Regions from separate parts of the Lysinibacillus sp. NPDC098008 genome, predicted to be linked through region 3. Evidence: riboswitches for the same ligand, from Rfam matches in the RefSeq annotation. Region 3 holds a riboswitch; each other region holds the start of a gene.
The links. Region 3 has a riboswitch for S-adenosylmethionine ahead of ACIQVU_RS10460 (YezD family protein). Riboswitches for the same ligand answer to the same signal wherever they lie in the genome.

Region 1 (2,202 bases), on a different contig from region 3:
AGGACTTAGCATTACCAAATAGGGGCTTTACAAAGGAAAGCTCCATTGGAGAGTTTTTAACGTATTATTTAGGAGAGGAGCTTGTGCAAAACCAAATTGCGCCTGTGCTTGCTGGTGTTTATTCTGGCGATCTATACCAGCTTTCAATTGCCTCTACTTTGCCATACCTAATTGATTATAAAGATAATTATGGCAGTATTATTAAAGGCTTTGATGCAAATCGTGAGCAATTTATGCAAGCAGCTAACAAAAAATTTATATCGTTCCAAAATGGCTTGTCCTCCTTTATTAACCAGTTAGAGCAAACGTTAACGGATGTAGAAATTATAAAAGGCGTGGAAACGATAAGTATTCAAAAAAAGGAAAGTGACTATCTAATTTCCCTAGCGAATAATGCAAGCATTGTAGCGGACTATGCTGTTTTAGCGCTGCCAAATGAAGCCGTACAAAGTATCTTACAGGATAAAGCTTTAGATTACTATTTTGATCAATTTACAACTGCGTCAGCCATTACGATTTATTTAGGCTTTAATATACCAGATGCTCGATTGCCAGCAGATGGAACAGGCTATATTGTGTCACATAATTCGGATGTTGTATGTAATGCAGCGACTTGGACAAGCCGTAAATGGAAGCATACATCGAAGGATAGTAGATTACTTGTACGACTTTTTTATAAAAGCATTAATCCAGCGTATGAACAGCTACGTTTAATGACAGATAAGGAATTGGCAGCCATTGCTTTGGAGGATATTCGCAAAAGCTTGGGGATTGAGGAGCAGCCTACTGTTGTCAATGTAACAAAATGGATCGATCAAATGCCTAAATATGATTTAGCACATCGTGAGGCATTGCAAGGGCTGCAACAGGAGCTAGATAAAAATTATCCGAATTTAGCGATTGCAGGCTGCTCTTATTTTGGTGTAGGCATTGGTGCCTGTATTCAAAATGGGAAAAAGATTGGCGAGGAGCTTGCAGAGAAATTAGTTAAATTCTAAGACTTTAAGCGAAAAATTACTTTGTTCTGTGAAATAGTCTTGACTCAATCGCCTGTAAACGATATGATTCTTTTAATTATTTAAAAAATTCATACTTAATTCTTATCAAGAGAAGCTGAGGGACTGGCCCAATGAAGCTTCAGCAACCAACATTATGTCAGGTGCTAAATCCAGAAGACTCTTGTAGTCGAAGATGAGAAGGAACAACATTGACAAATCGTTAAAGCCTTCTTTTTATGAAAGAGGGCTTTTTCTTTTGAGATGATCGAAAACTTCCAATTATGTTGAAGCATAGTTGATAATGATAGAGTTAAGAAGGAAGAGAGGCAATTTTATGGGATTACTTGAAAGATTAAAAACACATGTATTGACGGCAGATGGTGCAATAGGGACGGTACTCTATGGCTACGGCTTAGAATATTGCCATGAGGAAATGAATATACAGAAGCCTGAATTAATTGAAAAGATTCATAGAGAATATATTGCAGCGGGTGCTGATGTGATTCAAACAAATACGTATGGAGCAAATGCTATTAAATTAGCTCGTTATGGATTAGAGTCACGTGTTCAGCAATTTAATGAAGCGGCCATCACAATTGCAAAACGAGCAGCGGCGGATGGCGGTCAATTTGTGCTAGGAACAATTGGTGGTATTCGTGGCATTCGTAAAAGTGATGCAACATTAGAGGAAATACTAGCAGCTGTCGAAGAGCAGGCAACAGTGTTACTGGCAGGGAATCCAGATGGTCTTTTACTTGAAACGTATTATGATTTTGAAGAGTTAACAGCGACATTAACAATGCTACGAGCAAAAACAGCTTTACCGATTATTGCACAAGTGTCAATGCATGAGCCAGGTGTGCTGCAAAATGGGCTTTCTTTAAATGAGGCATTGCATGATCTAGAGGCATTGGGTGCAGATGTGGTTGGTGTAAACTGCCGTTTAGGTCCGCATCATACAATTCAAGCATTTGAAGGCGTTGAGCTTCCTAAAAAGGCATTTATGTCAGCTTACCCAAATGCTTCGCTTCTTGATTTAGAGGATGGGCGTGTTGTTTATGAATCAGAGGCTGATTATTTTGGTCGAGCAGCTGTAGCGTTGCGTGATCAAGGCGTGCGTTTAATTGGAGGGTGCTGTGGTACAACGCCAAAACATATTGCAGCAGCTAAGAAATACTTAGAGGAGCTATCACCAGTTAGTGAA
Region 2 (2,202 bases), on a different contig from region 3:
TTTAAGTAATCAAGTGCTGCTGCTACATTTGCCTCCGAGCCATCGATTTGTACAATTAATGTACCGTATGCTCCATTTTTTGTTTGCGAAATATTACCATGAACAATACTAACTTCCACATCAAATTGTTTAACTAGATGCGAAATAACAGGCTGCTCTGTTTTTTCACCTACAAAAATCAGTTTAACAAGTTGTCCAGTTGGATAATTGGCTTTGATTTGTGCTACTGTTTCCTGTGTTTCCTTTGTATCTGTAATTTGCGCTACAAATTTTTTCGTAATAGCTGCTTGCGGTGATTGGAAAACTTGTAATACCTCGCCACGCTCTACAATTTCGCCCGCTTCCATTACAGCCACACGATGACAAATTTTACGAATTACATGCATCTCATGGGTGATGAGCACAATGGTTAAACCTAGGCGTTCATTGATATCCACAAGCAAATCTAGAATTGCATCTGTCGTTTCAGGATCAAGCGCAGATGTTGCCTCATCACATAATAGCACCTCTGGATTATTGGCTAGTGCACGCGCTATGCCAACACGTTGCTTCTGTCCACCAGAAAGCTGTGATGGGTAAGCTTTATCACGCCCTTCCAATCCTACAAGTGCAATTAATTCTTTGACACGTGCCTCACGTTGCGCCTTTGGAACACCTGCAATCTCTAATGGAAAAGCAATATTTTCTGCAACGGTTCTAGACCATAGCAAATTAAAATGCTGGAAAATCATACTTACCTTTTGTCGAGCAGCTCGAAGCTTTTGCCCTTTAATGGATGAGAACTCTTGATCGTTCACTATAACCGTTCCTGATGTCGGTTTCTCTAGTCCATTTAATAAACGAATCATCGTACTTTTACCAGCACCACTATAGCCGATAATGCCAAAAATTTCACCTTTATCGATAGAGAGGTCTACGTTTTTGACTGCCGTTAATTCGCCATTTGCTGTTTTATATTTTTTTGTAATATTATGAAGCTGGATCATCGCCAATACTCCTCTTTTCTCATATAGAAAACCCCTTCACTCACAGACAAGCAGAAGGGGTTAGCGTATTTATACGTTTAACCGTTCTCTCATCTTTCAAAGAAGAATCTTTGAGTGATTTGGCACCTTTTCACACTGTGATGGTTGCCGGGCTTCATAGGGCACTTCCCTCCGCCACTCTTTATAAGAGTTCGATATATTTAATGTTTTCGTAATCTATGTGTTACTTTACCATGCCAGCAAAGTTCAGTCAATTGCTTTTTTTAATAATTCATATAAAAATGGTACGGATTGAAATGCATAGATCTTATTTGTCACTTTTCCGTCATCACAGACAAGCAAACAAGGAACACTTTCAATTTGATGCTCACTTGCAATATGCTCTAAAAAATTAATATTCGCTTTACCTAACTGCAGCTGTGGTAGTAATTGTTCAACAATTGTCATCATTTTCGATGCCACTGCACATGTTCCACACATTGGTGTATATAAATAAAATGCAGCTTGCTCTCCCGACTGTATAGCCGCTTCCCACTGCTCTGTTGACCATTCTTTCATTATTCACGCAACCTTACTTACAAAATATACTCATTATGGATGGAGAAATGTGCACGCAATAAAATCATCGCCAACACTTTTCTAGGTGTCGTTTCCACTTCCTTATAGGTTGGCATTGTACGCAAATGCTCAGCCTCTGGATAATGTCTGTCCATTAATGCACGTAGCTTATCACCTGAAGTATCTGCATCGAAAAATGTAAAAAGCTCGCAGCCCTCATACGGATCAAGCAACTCCTCTAATTGATGTACACCAATTGTGCCATTTGTACATAGTATTGTAACATTCTCATTTAAAATAGGCTCAATCTGAAGCTTATCTGAGCGTCCTTCTACTATCAAGCATTTTCCCTCGAACATTACGCCACCTCCAGTTTAGACATCCCCACTTATAAATTATTATATAATAAAAAACGCCGGTAGTTGCCGACGTTTTTTGATTATAGCTTGTCTTATTCTGCAATCATTTCTTCGTATTGCTCTGCTGTCATAAGTTTGTCAACTTCTGATGCATCAGCAGGCTCTACAACGATCATCCATGCTTTTTCATATGGTGATTCATTTACGAATTCTGGGCTATCTTCTAAATCTGCATTCACTTCAACAACAGTGCCTGAGATTGGCGCATATAATTCAGAAACTGTTTTTACTGATTCTAC
Region 3 (2,202 bases):
TCTTGAAGCATATCCTTGCATTACGCTAGAATAAAGGTTGTTAGATATTGTAGAAAATAGGTGAGTGTATGGGGACATTACAAGGGAAAACCGTACTCATTACAAGTGGGGGAACGCTTGAAAAATGGGATCGTGTACGGGGGCACACAAATTTATCGAAGGGAACAATGGGCTGTTATTTGGCAGAGGCAGCACTTGCAGCTGGTGCGCATGTTATCTATATGCATGGCTATTTTGCACAGCTACCAGTTAATCATAGCAAAATGCAAACGATTAAATTTGAGGGCATTGAGGACTTAGGCGATAAAATTCGATATGCTGTGCAGAAGCAGCAGGTGGATATTGTCATTATGGCAGCGGCTGGCTCTGATTGGGTCATTGATAAAGTATATGACCAATCAGGCAACTTAATGGAGGAGGCAGGGAAAATGCCTTCCGATGAGCCACCTATTATTCATTTTAAAAAAGCACCAAAAATATTAGGGCAAATAAAGGGCTGGCAACCAAATGTCACATTAGTAGGCTTTAAGCTGGAAGCAACAGATGATGAGGCATTTTTACTTGCGCGTGCAAGATTGCGTATGGACACAGCACAGGCACAATTTATGGTGGCAAATAGCTCTCAATCATTATATGGCGGAGATGAGCCTCATTGGATTGTACCAGCAGAGGGGCAGCCAATTAAGGTAATGGGCAAAGAACAAACAGCGCAAGCATTGATAGCATGCTTACAACAAGAAACTGTGTAGAGGGGATACTTCTGCACAGTTTTTTTATCGTTAGGTGGCGCTAAATGCGTAATTGCCTGCATACAATGCTAGAAGGAATTGAGATAAATAACACATTACAAAGTATTCGACTAGGTTTTCTAATATTTTATATTGACAATTGTATAGCACAATTATAGAATTATTTCCAAGTAAGCAGGGCTCTTATCAAGAGAGGCGGAGGGACTTGGCCCAATGAAGCCTCGGCAACTAATAGAATAGATGCCAATAGTATCTAAGAGATAAAGGGGCTATCCATCAATTGAACTCTTTTGTAACGGAAGCAAGAAAAAGAAGGGGTGTATTATATGGCACAGTCGGTAAAAGTAGATGATAAGAAGTTAGAGGCTATCGCGAAGGCTATTCAAAATCTTGAATATGGTGAAGTGCATATTACGATTCAGGATGGTGTAATTGTGCAAATTAATAGGCTCGAAAAACAGAGATTTCCACAGAAGAAATAATGATCATTTCAGTCGAACGATGTCATAAGGCCACAACTAAGCATAAAGGATGTCCTATGCTTACAAGTGGCCCTTTTTTTGTGGAATGCTTAACGATAAAAGCTTTTTGGAATCTCACCAATATGACGGCGATGATACAGTAAAGGCTCTTTTGGTGAATTTGTAATATCTAGCACCTGCCCAATAAAAATAGTATGGTCGCCAGCATCAATCTGTTGATATGTTTTACATTGTAAAATGGCTGCTGTATCATGTAAAATCGGTAGGTCAAAGGAGGACATAGACCACTTTGCCTGAGCAAAACGATCTGGCACTTTGCTGGCAAATAATGTACATAAATGCTCCTGATCACTCGCTAAAATGTTGACCGCAAATGTTGGCGCTGCTGTAAAATAAGCATGGAGCTGAGATTTTTTATCGAGTGACCATAAAATAAGGAGCGGGTCAATCGAAACAGATGCAAAGGAGTTAACGGTTAAGCCAATCGGTTGTGTGTCATGGCATGTAGTAACAACCGTTACGCCTGTAGGGTAATTACCTAGTGCTAATTTAAAAGCAGTTACTTGATCTGTCATTCAAATCACCTCGTTATTATTGTCAATGAAGTTAAATAGCTATCATTGTCTTGCATAAATTTTAAACGAATCCGACATATAGGTAAAGGTAATCGGGAAAGAAAGGGGAATGACCATGACTTTATATTTCGATCATTTGGTTCAGCAAGTGGAATCACCAGAAAATATAAAGGTTTTCTTCAACAAACGAAATATCCATACAGTAAACGGTGGTCAGCATACGATGTGGGGGACTTATAATACATTAAGCTATTTTGGCTTAAGCTATATTGAGCAAATTGCGGTATATGATCGTGATTTATTTGAGCGGGCAGCATTAAACCCCTACACGCTACATTATACGTTTAAACAGGACGAGGAGCGCCAAGGGTTTTCACGAATTGCCTTGCGCACAAC
Region 4 (2,202 bases), on a different contig from region 3:
TGTTTGCTCAGCTGATGTTGCTTGTGCAATTGCCTGTTCTAAATCAGCAATAATATCTTCCACTGCCTCTAAGCCGATAGATAAGCGAATGAGCGATTCGGCTACGCCAGCTTGGACCAATTCCTCTGCTGATAATTGCTGATGTGTCGTGGATGCTGGGTGTATAATTAACGATTTAGCATCTCCTACATTCGCTACATGTGAGAATAGCTTTACACTATCAATAAGCTTTCTTCCTGCTTCACGTCCACCTTTAATGCCAAAGGTAAGCACTGAACCGAAGCCATTTCTTAAATATTTCTTCGCCAAATGATGTGTAGGGAAATCCTCAAGACCATTGTAATTTACATATTCCACAGATGGGTGGTTTTGTAAATATTCAGCCACTGCCAATGCATTTTCATTATGTTTAGGTATACGCAAATGAAGCGTTTCTAAACCTTGTAGGAAATTAAAAGCAGCGTCAGGGCTCAATGTTGGACCAAAGTCGCGTAACAATTGTACACGTAGCTTTGTAGCAAAAGCAGTGGATGCTGTATCAATGCCATAACGTAGTCCATGATAGGAAGCATCAGGCTCCGTAAAGCCAGGGAACCGTCCACTCGTCCAGTCAAACTTACCAGCATCTACTACAACACCACCTAAAGTTGTACCATGACCACCAATCCATTTTGTTGCTGAATGAACAACAATATCTGCCCCAAAGTCAATTGGTGTAGAGCCATAAGGAGAAGCAAATGTGCTATCTATAATTAATGGCAAGCTGTTGTCATGAGCAATTTTAGCAACCGCTTCAATATCTAAAACCTTTAAGCTTGGATTACCATAGACTTCAGCAAAAACAGCCTTCGTTTTATCAGTAATCGCTGCATGGAAATTTTCTGGGTTTGTTTCATCTACAAAAATTGTTTTAATACCGTAGTTTGGTAATGTATTTGCGAATAAATTATAAGTACCACCATATAAAGAACTAGCTGCTACTATTTCATCACCAGCTCCTGCTAGGTTTAAAATGGAGAAGGCAATCGCTGCTGCACCAGATGAAAGTGCTACTGCCGCTGTCCCACCCTCCAATAAAGCTACACGCTTTTCAAAAACATCTACAGTAGGGTTTGTAATACGTGTGTAAATATTCCCCGCTTCCTCTAAGGCAAAAAGACGTTGCGCATGAGCAGTGTCTTTAAAAACAAAAGCTGTTGAACGATAGATAGGAACTGTACGGGTGCCTGTCACAGGGTCTGGCTCTTGACCACCATGTAACAATAATGTTTCTGGTTTAAAATCTGTCATTGTATACCTCCAAATGGTTATTTTTTTACGATGGTACCGGAGATGAGGAGGATTTTCTGTAGAAAACAAAAAACCCTCTTCAGCTAAGAAGAGGGTTGCAGTTGCAAGTTTTCCTCCCCTTATCTGCCAGATTCAAGCATGAATCTGCAGGAATTAGCACCGTAGTAAGTTCGTCACTCACTGGTTGCTGGGCATCATAGGGCCTGTCCCTCCGCCGCTCTTGATAAGAGTATGTGATTCAATTTCCATCGTTGTTACACAGTATAAACATAGAGTTTTTTTCTGTCAACCTATAAATTTTATTTTTTCCGAAACTTCTGTTTGCTTTTTTTCGTAATATGAACACATACATTATTTTTAGAAATCAATTCGAAAGGAGTATTTTTATGGTAAAAGCCGTGATTACTGTTCTTATTGTCGGCTATCTTATTGGCTGCATTCATGGTTCGAAGGTGGCGCAAATTTTATCGGGGGTTGACCTAAAAAAAGCTGGTCATGGCAATGCTGGAGCCTCCAATGCCACACTTTCTCTTGGCTGGAAATACGGTGTTTTAGTCGCTCTCATTGATATTGGCAAAGGAGTTATTGCCATTATTGGTGCACACCTATATTTTGGGGATGCTACATTTTTGACAGAAGAGCAAATATGGCTGCTGACATACCTGATAGCTGCAGGTGTTATTTTAGGTCATAACTTCCCGTTTTATATGGGCTTTAATGGCGGTAAAGGGACTGCCTCTATTATTGGTATTTTGCTTGCTGTGAATTGGAAAATTGGTTTATTTGCACTTATACTTTTTGTTATTTTATCGTTTGCTACAAACTATTTAATTGTTGGTGTACTTGAGTTTTATCTTGTCTTTTGTACAGCCACATATTTATGGATTCCCGGAATCGGCCCAACTGTTATCG

Region 1: it holds a riboswitch for S-adenosylmethionine, as region 3 does, so the genes downstream of both, ACIQVU_RS14310 (bifunctional homocysteine S-methyltransferase/methylenetetrahydrofolate reductase) here and ACIQVU_RS10460 (YezD family protein) in region 3, are expected to answer to the same signal.
Region 2: it holds a riboswitch for S-adenosylmethionine, as region 3 does, so the genes downstream of both, ACIQVU_RS13705 (methionine ABC transporter ATP-binding protein) here and ACIQVU_RS10460 (YezD family protein) in region 3, are expected to answer to the same signal.
Region 4: it holds a riboswitch for S-adenosylmethionine, as region 3 does, so the genes downstream of both, ACIQVU_RS09765 (O-acetylhomoserine aminocarboxypropyltransferase/cysteine synthase family protein) here and ACIQVU_RS10460 (YezD family protein) in region 3, are expected to answer to the same signal.

The regions. Positions count from the first base shown of each region.
Region 1 is NZ_JBIWBA010000017.1:55,930-58,131, forward strand. It holds gene hemG (protoporphyrinogen oxidase) at 1-998, shown strand, start outside; SAM riboswitch class I at 1,098-1,198, shown strand; gene ACIQVU_RS14310 (bifunctional homocysteine S-methyltransferase/methylenetetrahydrofolate reductase) at 1,333-2,202, shown strand, end outside.
Region 2 is NZ_JBIWBA010000016.1:35,744-37,945, reverse strand. It holds gene ACIQVU_RS13705 (methionine ABC transporter ATP-binding protein) at 1-986, opposite strand, end outside; SAM riboswitch class I at 1,073-1,176, opposite strand; gene ACIQVU_RS13700 (thioredoxin family protein) at 1,233-1,544, opposite strand; gene ACIQVU_RS13695 (toprim domain-containing protein) at 1,562-1,903, opposite strand; gene gcvH (glycine cleavage system protein GcvH) at 1,996-2,202, opposite strand, start outside.
Region 3 is NZ_JBIWBA010000010.1:2,327-4,528, forward strand. It holds gene ACIQVU_RS10455 (phosphopantothenoylcysteine decarboxylase domain-containing protein) at 69-749, shown strand; SAM riboswitch class I at 930-1,016, shown strand; gene ACIQVU_RS10460 (YezD family protein) at 1,076-1,231, shown strand; gene ACIQVU_RS10465 (flavin reductase family protein) at 1,321-1,806, opposite strand; gene ACIQVU_RS10470 (VOC family protein) at 1,922-2,202, shown strand, end outside.
Region 4 is NZ_JBIWBA010000008.1:86,334-88,535, forward strand. It holds gene ACIQVU_RS09765 (O-acetylhomoserine aminocarboxypropyltransferase/cysteine synthase family protein) at 1-1,290, opposite strand, end outside; SAM riboswitch class I at 1,407-1,520, opposite strand; gene ACIQVU_RS09770 (glycerol-3-phosphate acyltransferase) at 1,677-2,202, shown strand, end outside.